2 regions of the Exiguobacterium sp. EA-TM-5 genome follow, and region 2 is predicted to be linked to the other one. Evidence: riboswitches for the same ligand, from Rfam matches in the RefSeq annotation. Region 2 holds a riboswitch; the other holds the start of a gene.
The links. Region 2 has a riboswitch for S-adenosylmethionine ahead of ACV3PA_RS06145 (methionine ABC transporter ATP-binding protein). Riboswitches for the same ligand answer to the same signal wherever they lie in the genome.

Region 1: it holds a riboswitch for S-adenosylmethionine, as region 2 does, so the genes downstream of both, ACV3PA_RS03770 (Na+/H+ antiporter NhaC family protein) here and ACV3PA_RS06145 (methionine ABC transporter ATP-binding protein) in region 2, are expected to answer to the same signal.

What each region holds. Positions count from the first base shown of each region.
Region 1 is NZ_CM132670.1:714,139-719,812, forward strand. Features, by position in the region: gene ACV3PA_RS03755 (hypothetical protein) at 1-450, shown strand, start outside; gene ACV3PA_RS03760 (aldo/keto reductase) at 571-1,383, opposite strand; gene ACV3PA_RS03765 (hypothetical protein) at 1,544-1,747, shown strand; gene ACV3PA_RS03770 (Na+/H+ antiporter NhaC family protein) at 1,788-3,098, opposite strand; SAM riboswitch class I at 3,180-3,284, opposite strand; gene ACV3PA_RS03775 (metal ABC transporter solute-binding protein, Zn/Mn family) at 3,354-4,331, opposite strand; gene ACV3PA_RS03780 (alpha/beta hydrolase) at 4,502-5,491, shown strand; gene ACV3PA_RS03785 (histidine phosphatase family protein) at 5,509-5,674, shown strand, end outside.
Region 2 is NZ_CM132670.1:1,186,786-1,192,459, forward strand. Features, by position in the region: gene ACV3PA_RS06125 (class I SAM-dependent methyltransferase) at 1-297, shown strand, start outside; gene ACV3PA_RS06130 (S-ribosylhomocysteine lyase) at 301-765, shown strand; gene ACV3PA_RS06135 (PLP-dependent cysteine synthase family protein) at 762-1,685, shown strand; gene ACV3PA_RS06140 (bifunctional cystathionine gamma-lyase/homocysteine desulfhydrase) at 1,678-2,844, shown strand; SAM riboswitch class I at 2,902-3,006, shown strand; gene ACV3PA_RS06145 (methionine ABC transporter ATP-binding protein) at 3,084-4,106, shown strand; gene ACV3PA_RS06150 (methionine ABC transporter permease) at 4,103-4,768, shown strand; gene ACV3PA_RS06155 (MetQ/NlpA family ABC transporter substrate-binding protein) at 4,801-5,634, shown strand.

The DNA.
Region 1 (5,674 bases), 470 kb from region 2:
CATTTCGTTCGCGTCACGGATGCGGTCTGGGAGTCGTTCGGAAACGATCCCCACATCATCATGGATTGGATTTTATTCATTCATGAGACGCAACCCGATCATGAACAGTTGTTTGCACTTGAACAAACGAACGCCATCTACCATTTAATGAATCAAATCGATATCTATATCGATCAGGAGACGCACTATAATCTGGGTCGAGCCATCATTGGCGAAGAGTTGATCGTCAATGAGGAAAAAGCAGCAATCGTCGGGATTCTTCCCTTACCGCTTCTGATCATTTCTGCTGAAGTGATGCGCAACTTCGATCAACAGGCACTCGCTTCGATTCATGATGAAGCCGGAACACCGGGCGAATTCGAAGACGTCTGGGAACAGTTTGCTGATCTTCGTGCCTATTTTCAAAAGGCGGAAGAAGCAGAAGACACAATTTTGATTTATTACGTATGATCAGCTCTATCCATAAAAAGAGAGACCCGATTCCAAGCCGTGGACTGGAAACGAGTCTCTTTTCATATGAATCAAGATGTTCTCACACTAAAGTTCATCTCTTTTATAGTAACCTTTAACTTAAAAATCGATTTCGTCCGGGTCTGGTCCGAGGCGGACGTCTGTTGCTAGACGATCAATTTTCTCAAGATCATCTGCATCGAGTTGGAAATCAAAGACGTCGAAGTTTTCCGCAATGCGTTCCGGTGTGACGGATTTTGGAAGAGCGACGATGCCGTTGTCGAGGTGCCAGCGTAAGACGACTTGTGAAGGTGTCTTGCCGTGTTTCTCTGCGATTTCCTTGAAATCATTGATTTCGAGGAATTTCCCTTGCATGAGCGGGCTCCATGCTTCGACTTGGATGTTGTGATCTTGCAAGTATTCGTGCAGTTCGTGTTGCGGTAATTGTGGATGCAACTCGACTTGGTTGATCATTGGTGCCATCAAGCCCTCTTCTGCCAATGTATCGAGGTGATGTTCCTTGAAGTTCGAGACACCGATCGCTTTGATCTTGCCTTCTTCATATAGTTCAACCATCGCTTTCCACGCTTCGATATAGCCTTCGACCGGCCAGTGGATCAGGTAGAGGTCAAGATAATCTGTTTCGAGACGTTCGAGCGATTCTGCGAATGCTTCCTTCGTCCGACCGGCACGAATATCATCGTTCCAGACTTTTGACGTTAAGAAGAGATCCTCACGTTTCACGCCGCTTTCCTTGATTCCTTTTGCGACACCGCGCTCGTTTTTGTAGACGGCAGCTGTATCGATATGACGATAGCCGACGCGTAATGCTTCAGCGACAGCAGCAGGTGCTTCTGTCTCTTCATCTACTTGCCAGACACCGAATCCGATTTGGGGAATCGTAATACCATTTGAAAGTTTTGCGTATTGCATGTGTTACTCCTCCTCATAAAACATAGTTTTAGATTTGCTCGTTTAGTTTAGCATGAACGAACGAAGACGTCCGTTTCCATGCTCATGGAGAAATAGAATGCGGTAAAATAGAAGAGAATTCATAAAATCTGACCGTATGTCAGAAAGAGGGGGAGAAAAGATGGCTCAAAAGAATAAAAAGTTATCAAAGGGAGCTTGGCTCAGTATTGGTGCCTTGTTGGTCACACAAGCAGTTAGTCTGTTTCTCAGTGCTCGAAAGTCAGGACGTAATCCATGGGTTTGGGGAGGAGCTGGACTCGTTCAATTTCCACTTCCGGCAATCGCCTATTTGATTTTAGAAAGACAAGCAAAGCAGAAAAAATAATAAAAACAGGTCCGATCATGACGATCGGACCTGTTGTCGATTAAGAAGAAATTTTTTCTTGCTTCGTCGATGTCTTTTTCATGCGTGGGAATCCGAAGAAGATGGCGATTGATCCACAAATGAAGAGTAGGAACGGATAGAACAGATACGGAATCAGTTCAGGAGAAGCTGTCTTCGTCAACTCCGCTGCAATCAAAAGCTGTGCTCCATACGGGATGATGCCTTGAATACCACAAGAGAAGATATCGAGGATACTCGCCGATTTCTTACGATCAACTTCATACGTATCTGCTATTTCAGCTGCTAGTGGTCCAGCGACCAAAATCGAGATCGTATTGTTTGCCGTCGCAAGGTTTGTTGCGCTAACGAGTGCTGCCATACTGAATTCAGCACCACGACGTTGTGAAATCTTGCGTGTCAGCGTCTCTTTTAAGAAAGCAATTCCGCCGTTGAACGTAATCAAGCTGACGAGACCACCCATGAGGAGTGTCAAAATTGAAATCTCAGCCATTCCTAACATCCCTTCGGACATCGAGAGGACGAATCCACTTAAGTCGAAGCTACCGTCGATCATACCGATGATGCCGGTGAGTAACGTACCACCGATGAGAACAAGAATGACGTTGACGCCAAAGATCGCTAGTACGATGACGGCAAGGTACGGAATCAATTTATAGAACTCGAATGCTTTTGCTTCGACGACGTCACCAGAACCAGACACGAATGCGAGTAGGATGACCGTCAAGATGGCAGCCGGGAGAACGATCATGAAGTTCGTTCGGAATTTATCGCGCATGTTCGTTTTTTGTGTCCGAACGGCAGCAATCGTCGTATCGGAAATGAATGACAAGTTATCTCCGAACATCGATCCACCAACGACAGCTGCCGCTGCGATGGCAACATTGATACCTGTCGCTTCATGAATACCGAAGGCGATGGGAGCAAGTGCAGCAATCGTTCCAGTTGATGTTCCCATTGCCATCGAAATGAAGGCGGCGATGATGAACAGACCACTCATGAGGAGCGAGGGAGGCAAGAACGTCAAGGCAGCATTAACGGTTGCATCGATTGCACCGATCGCTTCTGCAGTACCAGAAAACGTACCGGCTAATAAGAAGATGAAGACCATGATCATGATATCAGGATTCCCGGCACCAGTCGCAATCCGTTCGACGGTCTGGTTGATACTCCCTTTCGTTGTGATTGCAGCAAAGATTAAAGCGATCAAAGCGGCGATAAGAATCGGGAATTTGTAAAAGTCGTCATAAAAGATTCCGGCACCGATAAAGAGGACCAGGAATACGACGAGAGGAAGCAGTGCCCATTTGTTAGGCGTAATCGTTTCATTCATTGTTGACACCTCGTTTCTCAAAAATACAAAAAAAGACCCCTTCGCAAGAAAGAAGGAGGTCTTTATAAAATAAAGACGCTCTTCTTATCTCTCAAGCTTTCGCTTGCTGGATTTGGCACAGTACGAATCAAATCGTCCGCTGCCGAAACATCATCGGGCCAGTCCCTCCGTTTCTCGCGATAAAAAGAAGTCATTCAATTGTTGTAAAACACGTTTCTTACCGTACCGCATTGAGTAACGCGTGTCAACTGTACTTTACTGAAGTGCTTGTTTCAATGTCTGGACGTTTTCTTCCATCAATTTGAAATAAGAACTGTTTTGTTGCGTTTTCGTGACCGACTCTAGGTTATGAATCGTCACGGATTCAGCTCCGATTTCTTTTTGGATGACGCGCGCGACCTTCGGGGAAACAGTCTCTTCGAATGCGATATATTTCAAATCATGCATGCGTGCTTCTTTCACTAAAGCAGCCAGTTGCTTTTGTGAGGGTTCATCGGAAGGAGAAATTCCGGCGATTGGAAGTTGCGTAAATCCGTACCGTTCTGCAAGATAACCATAAGCGGCATGCGTGACAAGCAATTCTTTTTTCGATCCGTCAGCGACGGCTTGCTTGAATTGTTCGTCTAACTCATCAGCTTGTTGGTCGAAGGCTTCTAAGTTTTTCTCGAATGTTGCTTTATCTTTTGGTGCTTCTTTTGATAGAGCAATTGTAATCGAACGTGCCATTGCTTTCGCGTTGATAGGATCGAGCCAGACGTGTGGATCATATTTTCCATGATCATGTCCTTCTTCTTCATGCGCATGTTCATCCGTTGCGTGATCATCATGTCCTTCTTCTTCATGAGCGTGAAGCGTAGCATCCGATTCTAGTAAGGTAACGTCTTTACTCGTCTCAATGAAACGGACGTCCGTGCCTTTTAAGCTCTCTTGGATTTTTTTCGAATACGGTTCGAGTGTCGTACCTGTCAAGAGGAATAGGTCACCTTTAGCGATTTCAGTGAGTTGCTTTGAGGTGGGTTCATAAGAGTGAGGGTCTGCTCCAGGTGGGACGATCATCTTGACGCTGACTTGATCACCGCCGATTTCACGAGCAATAGCAGCGGTTGCGAACGTTGATGTATAAACTTCTGTCTGTTTGTTATTTGAAGTCGACGAATCGCTGTTTGAGCCGCAAGCTGCGAGGAGACTTGCACTCGCAAATGCGACCGTTAGAGCGGGAATGACTTTTTTCATTATGTGTTACCTCCGTTTTTAAAACGTAATTGTTCCGATTTGGACTTTTTCACTATAGCGGAACGTACGGGAGGCGTCAAGTAGGAATACCGAGACGTTCGACTTCTTTTAAAACGGGGTAAAAGAGTAATAAAGTGAAGAAACTGGTACGTCTTATTGGAGGTGATCAAGTGAAACGTGAAACTGCATGGCTAATGGGGGGAGCTGCATTATTGACGACGGCAGCAGCGGGAGCAAGCATTTGGAACAATTATGGGGCACTGCTTCGATGGACTGAACCCGCCTTGCCACTCACAGAAAAACAACTCGCACCGCGGACGCTCACCTACAAACAAGTGGGAGACCGCACCTTACAACTCGATCTCTATTATCCGCCAGGAGAAGGACCGTTTCCGGTCGCAATCTACGCGCATGGTGGCGCATTCGTTCGTGGTGAGCGCGAGGACATGTTCTGCTTTAGCCCAATCGTTGATCGCCTACTTGAACTCGGAGTTGCCGTTTGTAGTATCGATTATCGTTTGTTCGAAGACGGCAGTTATTTTCCGGATAACTTGGAGGATGTACGGGATGCGCTATGCTTTTTAAACAAGGAAGCAGAGGATCTCCGTATTCTAAGAGGACGAATGATGGTATGGGGAGACTCAGCCGGAGCTGCACTTATGCTGACGACGGCACTTGCTCCAACTGCTTTCGTCGGGGAGCGCGATGAAGGACACATGCCATTGATCAGTGGTGTCATCGCTTTATATCCACCGACGAATTTTTTATTGTTTAATTTCATTCAGACTTGGATCGCTCACATTAAGTTTTATAAAGGTGGACGGGAAGAATGGCGCAAACTTATGACCCACGTTTCACCCGTGACGCATCTCTCATCAGACGCCCCACCAATCATGCTCCTGCATGGCAAAAAAGATCCAATCGTTCCCTTTTCACAAGCGCTCCATTTCGTTGAGAAGGGAGCCGATGTAGGAGCGGATGTCCGTTTGTTTTCTTTTCCGAATGGTACCCACTCACTTGCTAGTTTTGCACAGACCGAAAATCCATTAAAGATTGAGCGACTGCTCGAACGAATTGAACGATTCACCTGTCAGGTGTTGTTATTGCCACCGCGACAACTTTCAAGTGAAAAACATGATACAATCAGTCATATTTCTTGAATGAAGGAGACAGAGACATGACTGAAATTTGTTTAGTGCGGCATGGTCAGACGGATTGGAACTTAAATGAACGGATCCAAGGAAGAGAAGATATTCCATTGAATGCAACAGGAAGAAGACAAGCGGAGCTAAGCGCCGCTTATCTAGCAAATGAGGAGTGGGATGTCTTATTAGCAAGCCCGT
Region 2 (5,674 bases):
CATCATCTAACGGATGAGGAAAAGGGAGAAGCAATCGATCTGATGGCGTCGCATTTATCGAAAGACGGAAAAATCGTCTACGCGGATACGATGTTCGTCTCAGAAGAGGCACGCCTGCAAACGATCCGCGAAGCACGCGCTCAAGGGTTTGACGCGTTAGCGGACGATCTCGAACGCGAGTTTTACCCGTTGATTCCAGTCATGGAAGAATTGTTTACAGCACGGGGATTCACTGTTAACTTCACACAATACAATCACTTCGTCTGGCTCGTAGAAGCCGAGAAAATGGGGGAATAAATCATGGCACTTCAAAAAATGAACGTCGAAAGCTTTAACCTGGATCATACGAAAGTCAAAGCACCTTATATCCGCGTCGCAGGATATAAAGAAGGTAAAGTAGACCAAGTCGTCAAATACGATATCCGTTTCACACAACCAAACGTTGAGCAAATGCCGATGCGTGCGATGCACACACTCGAGCACTTACTTGCTGAAAACATCCGCAACTACTCGGATGATGTCATCGATGTCTCGCCAATGGGATGCCAAACAGGTTTCTACATGGCGATGATGAACTTCGACTCGGTCGAAAAAATGAGCGAACTCGTTGAGAAGACGTTAAATGACGTCCTCGCAGCAGAAGAGATTCCAGCGCAAAACGAAGTCCAATGTGGATTTGCAAGCGCACATGACCTCAAAGGAGCGAAGCACTATGCCGAGAAAATGCTTGCCGGTCGTGATGAATGGGACATCGTCTTCGGATGATCGCGAACAACGTCCGCGACCTCGTCGGAAACACACCACTCTACGAGATCACTTCATTCGATTTGCCTGCTGGTACGCGCATTTTGGCGAAGCTCGAATGGATGAACCCTGGGGGCAGCGTCAAAGACCGCCTTGGCATTCAACTCGTTGATGCAGCAATCGAAAACGGACATGTGACACCAGGCGGTACGATCATCGAGCCGACAGCCGGCAATACCGGCATCGGCTTGGCGCTCGCCGCTAAGAAATACGATCTACAAGTCATTTGTGTCGTTCCAGAAAAATTCAGTCAGGAAAAGCAGACGTTGATGCGGGCACTCGGCGCTACCGTCGTCAACACGCCGACTGAACTTGATATGCAAGGGGCAATTGACCGGGCAAAAGAACTCGGTCAGGAAATTCCGAACAGTTACGTTCCGTTACAATTCGAAAACGAAGAGAATCCAGTCACGTATCAGCGGACACTCGGTCCTGAGCTGATTGCAGACTTACCGCACATCGACTGGTTTGTTGCCGGTTGTGGTTCAGGTGGTACGTTTGCAGGAACAGCGGACTTCTTAAAACAACGTCTCGGCACAAAAGCAGCGATCGTCGAACCGGAAGGCTCCGTTTTAAACGGTGGTCCCGCCGGTCCGCACAAGACAGAAGGCATCGGTACAGCAAAATGGCCAAGTCTCGTGCCGCGTGAGCTCGTTGACGAGATTCATACGATTTCTGACCGCGATGCATTTGACGCGGTCCATACACTTGCCGCTCGTGAAGGACTACTCGTCGGTAGTTCAGCAGGTGCAGCGCTCGTTGCTGTCCTTGATATCGCGAAGCGTCACCCCGGCAGTACGATCGTCACGGTCTTCGCAGACAGTGCCGAACGCTACTTAAGCCAACAAATCTTTGAAAAGGTGGACGAAACTCATGCGTAAGAAGACAGCATTGATTCATGGAGGAACAGGTGTCGACCGGGCAACAGGTGCCGTCACACCACCAATCTATCAAACAAGCACATACAAGCAGGATAAAATCGGTCAACTCAAAGACGGATACGAATACTCACGGACAGCGAACCCAACACGGACGAGCATCGAACGTTTGATTGCGGATCTTGAAGGCGGCGCACGTGGTTTTGCGTTCGGTTCTGGTATGGCAGCAATCCATGCCGTCTTCCATTTGCTTGAGTCTGGTGACCACATCGTCATGACAGATGACGTTTACGGTGGAACGTTCCGCTTGATGCAACGCGTCTTACCGAAGTTCAACATCCAAGTGACATTCGTCGATACGACGGATCTTGCAGCAACGGAAGCAGCGATTCAAGACAACACGAAGATCGTCTATGTCGAAACACCGACGAATCCGTTGTTGAAAGTGACAGACATCGAAGCAATCGCAACGATCGCGAAACGTCACGATCTCAAACTCGTCGTCGATAATACGTTCGCAACACCATACCATCAACAACCACTCGCACTTGGTGCAGACATCGTCTTGCACAGTGCGACGAAATACATCGGCGGACACTCGGACGTCGTCGCTGGTCTTGTCGTCGTCAAAGATGATGCGCTCGGCGAAGAACTGCACTTCATCCAAAACTCGACAGGTGGCGTTCTTGGACCGCAAGACAGTTTCTTGCTCGTCCGTGGTCTTCGTACGCTTGGTATTCGGATGGATGCGATCGAAGAAACAGCCCATGATCTCGTTGCGTTCTTACAAGCACAAGACATCGTCTCGAACATCTTCTACCCAGGACTTGCATCGCACCCTGGACATGACATCCAAGCGAAACAAGCGACTGGATTCGGTGGGATGATCAGCTTTGATGTCGGTTCAGCAGCGAACGCAGAAAAACTCGTCGAGGCAACACACTTCTTCACACTCGCTGAGAGTCTTGGCGCCGTTGAGAGTCTGATTTCCGTTCCTGCACGGATGACGCACGCGTCAATCCCAGCAGAGCGTCGGGCAGAACTCGGGATCACAGATGGTCTCGTTCGGATTTCAGTTGGACTTGAGGATGCGGAAGATTTGAAAGAAGACTTAACACGTGCTTTCACGTTCCTCGAAAAAGTTTCTGAAAAAACTGTTTGACAACAAAAATAACCCCTGCTAATATTCAGAATATATTCTACAAACTTAATACCGAAACTCTTATCGAGAGTGGTGGAGGGACTGGCCCGATGAAACCCGGCAACCGCGGATCTAATCCGAAGTGGTGCTAATTCCAGCAGACAAAAGTCTGGGAGATGAGAGCAAATGGTTTTGTGTACTGAAAAGTGCGCGCGTTTGCTCAAAAACGCGCGCACTTTTTTTATTTAGGAGGGACAGTTGTGATTCGTTTACAAGACGTAGGAAAGATTTATCGCTCAAAGCGCGGAGCGGTCGAAGCCGTTGCGAATGTCGACCTGACAATCGAGCGCGGTGAAATTTTTGGAATAATCGGTTATTCCGGAGCAGGGAAATCGACTCTGATTCGCTTGCTTAATATGCTCGAGGCACCAACGAGTGGTTCGATCCAAATCGACGGTGTTGAAATGACATCACTTAAACCAAAAGAATTACGAGGCGTCCGCAAGAATGTCTCGATGGTTTTTCAGCACTTCAACTTACTCTGGTCACGGACTGTTGAAGAAAATATCATGTTCCCACTCGAACTCGGTGGCTTCCCGAAAGCACGCCGCAAAGAACGAGTCGCGGAGTTGATCCAACTTGTTGGTCTGGATGGACGAGAAGGGGCTTACCCGTCACAGTTATCTGGTGGTCAAAAGCAACGTGTCGGTATCGCTCGAGCACTGGCATCGAACCCAGATGTTCTCTTATGTGATGAGGCAACGAGTGCACTCGATCCAAAAACGACGGACTCGATTCTTGAGTTACTCGTCGACATCAATGAAAAACTGAAACTGACGATCGTCTTGATCACACATGAGATGCACGTCATTCAAAAAATCTGTCACCGGGTCGCCGTCATGGAAGCCGGTAAAATCGTTGAGCAAGGACCGGTCGCAGAAGTCTTCCGTCATCCGAAACAAGCGATGACGAAAGAATTCGTCAAACAGTTGACGTCACCGTCAGAAAACGAGTTGACGTTCGCGAAACTCCGCGAACGGTACCCAACCGGTAAAATCGTTCAGTTGACGTTCGTCGGATCGACAGCGGAAAGCCCGATCCTTGCGGAAGTCATGAAAGATTCACCAGTCCTGTTCAATATCATCGGCGGAAACGTTGGTCAATCACAGGAAGGGGCACTCGGTACACTGTTCATTCAGTTGATCGGGGAAACAGAAGCAACACAAGCGGTCATCACGAAGCTTCAAGCCAGTGATGTTGAAGTGGAGGTGGATCACCGATGATTTCATTCTTTGACAACCTAGACTGGGACATGGTGTGGGAAGCGACAGGTAGCACGATCTATATGACGGCAGTCGCAGGTCTCTCGACATTCGTTCTCGGTCTGATCATTGGTTTACTATTATTTGCAACAAACGAAGAATTGTTATTCAAGAACCGGGCGTTCTATTCGATTTTGAGCTTGATTGTCAACGTCTTCCGTTCGATACCGTTCATCATCTTACTGATCTTATTGATTCCATTTACGAAAGCGATTGTCGGTTCGTTCCTCGGACCAACAGCAGCATTACCGGCATTGATTTTTGGTGCCGCACCATTTTACGGTCGGATGGTTGAACTCGCGTTGCGCGAAGTCGATAAAGGTGTCATCGAGGCAGCGGAATCGATGGGGGCGACGAAGTTCCAAATCATCTATAAAGTCTTAATCCCGGAAGCGTTACCTGCTATTGTTTCGGGAATCACGGTCACACTCGTTGCACTTGTCGGTTACACGGCAATGGCCGGAGTAGTCGGCGGAGGTGGACTGGGGGACATGGCCTTCATCGAAGGATTCCAGCGCTCCCAAAACGATGTCATCGTTATTGCGACACTCTTAATCTTAGCGATCGTCTTCGTCATCCAAATTATTGGTGACTTGTTGATTAAAAAAATCGATAAACGTTAATTCAAATTTTATTCATATTGGAGGAATCATTCATGAAAGTTTGGAAAAAATTCGTAGGTACTGCCGCTGTATCCGTTTTAGCAATCAGCCTTGCTGCATGTGGTGAAAAATCATCAGGATCAGGCAGCGATGACAAGACACTCGTCATTGGTGCATCGAACGTACCGCATGCTGAAATCCTTGAACACGTCAAAAAAGAATACGAAGCAAAAGGCTACAAACTTGAGATTCAAAAATTCCAAGATTACGTGCTTCCGAATAAGGCACTCGCTGAAAAAGAAATCGATGCGAACTACTTCCAGCACGTACCGTACCTCGAGCAACAAGAGAAAGAAAACAAATCGTATAAGTTCGCGAACGCAGGTGGCGTCCACGTTGAACCACTCGGTATCTACTCGAAGAAATACAAGTCACTCGATAAGTTGCCAAACGGTGCAACGATCTTAACGAGCTCAAACGTCGCGGAACGCGGACGTGTCTTGACGTTCCTTCAAAACGAAGGGTTGATCAAACTCAAAGACGGTAAAACGACAGACGCGCAACTCGGTGATATCACAGAGAACCCGAAGAAACTCAAGTTCAAGACGAACATCGAGGCATCGCTTCTTCCGCAAGCTTACAAAAACAATGAAGGCGACGCAGTCCTCATCAACACAAACTATGCGATCGATAACGGTCTGAACCCATTGAAAGATGCGATCGCATCAGAAGATGAGTCGTCACCATACGTCAACATCATCGTTACACGTAATGGCGATGAAAAAGACAAGCGTGTCACAGCACTTCTTGACGTACTACACGAAAAGAAAAACCAAGATTGGATTCTCGACAAGTACAAAGGTGCGGTCGTTCCAGTCAGCAAATAAGTTCACCGAAGCCGGCATCCTTCCTATATAATGGAAGGAT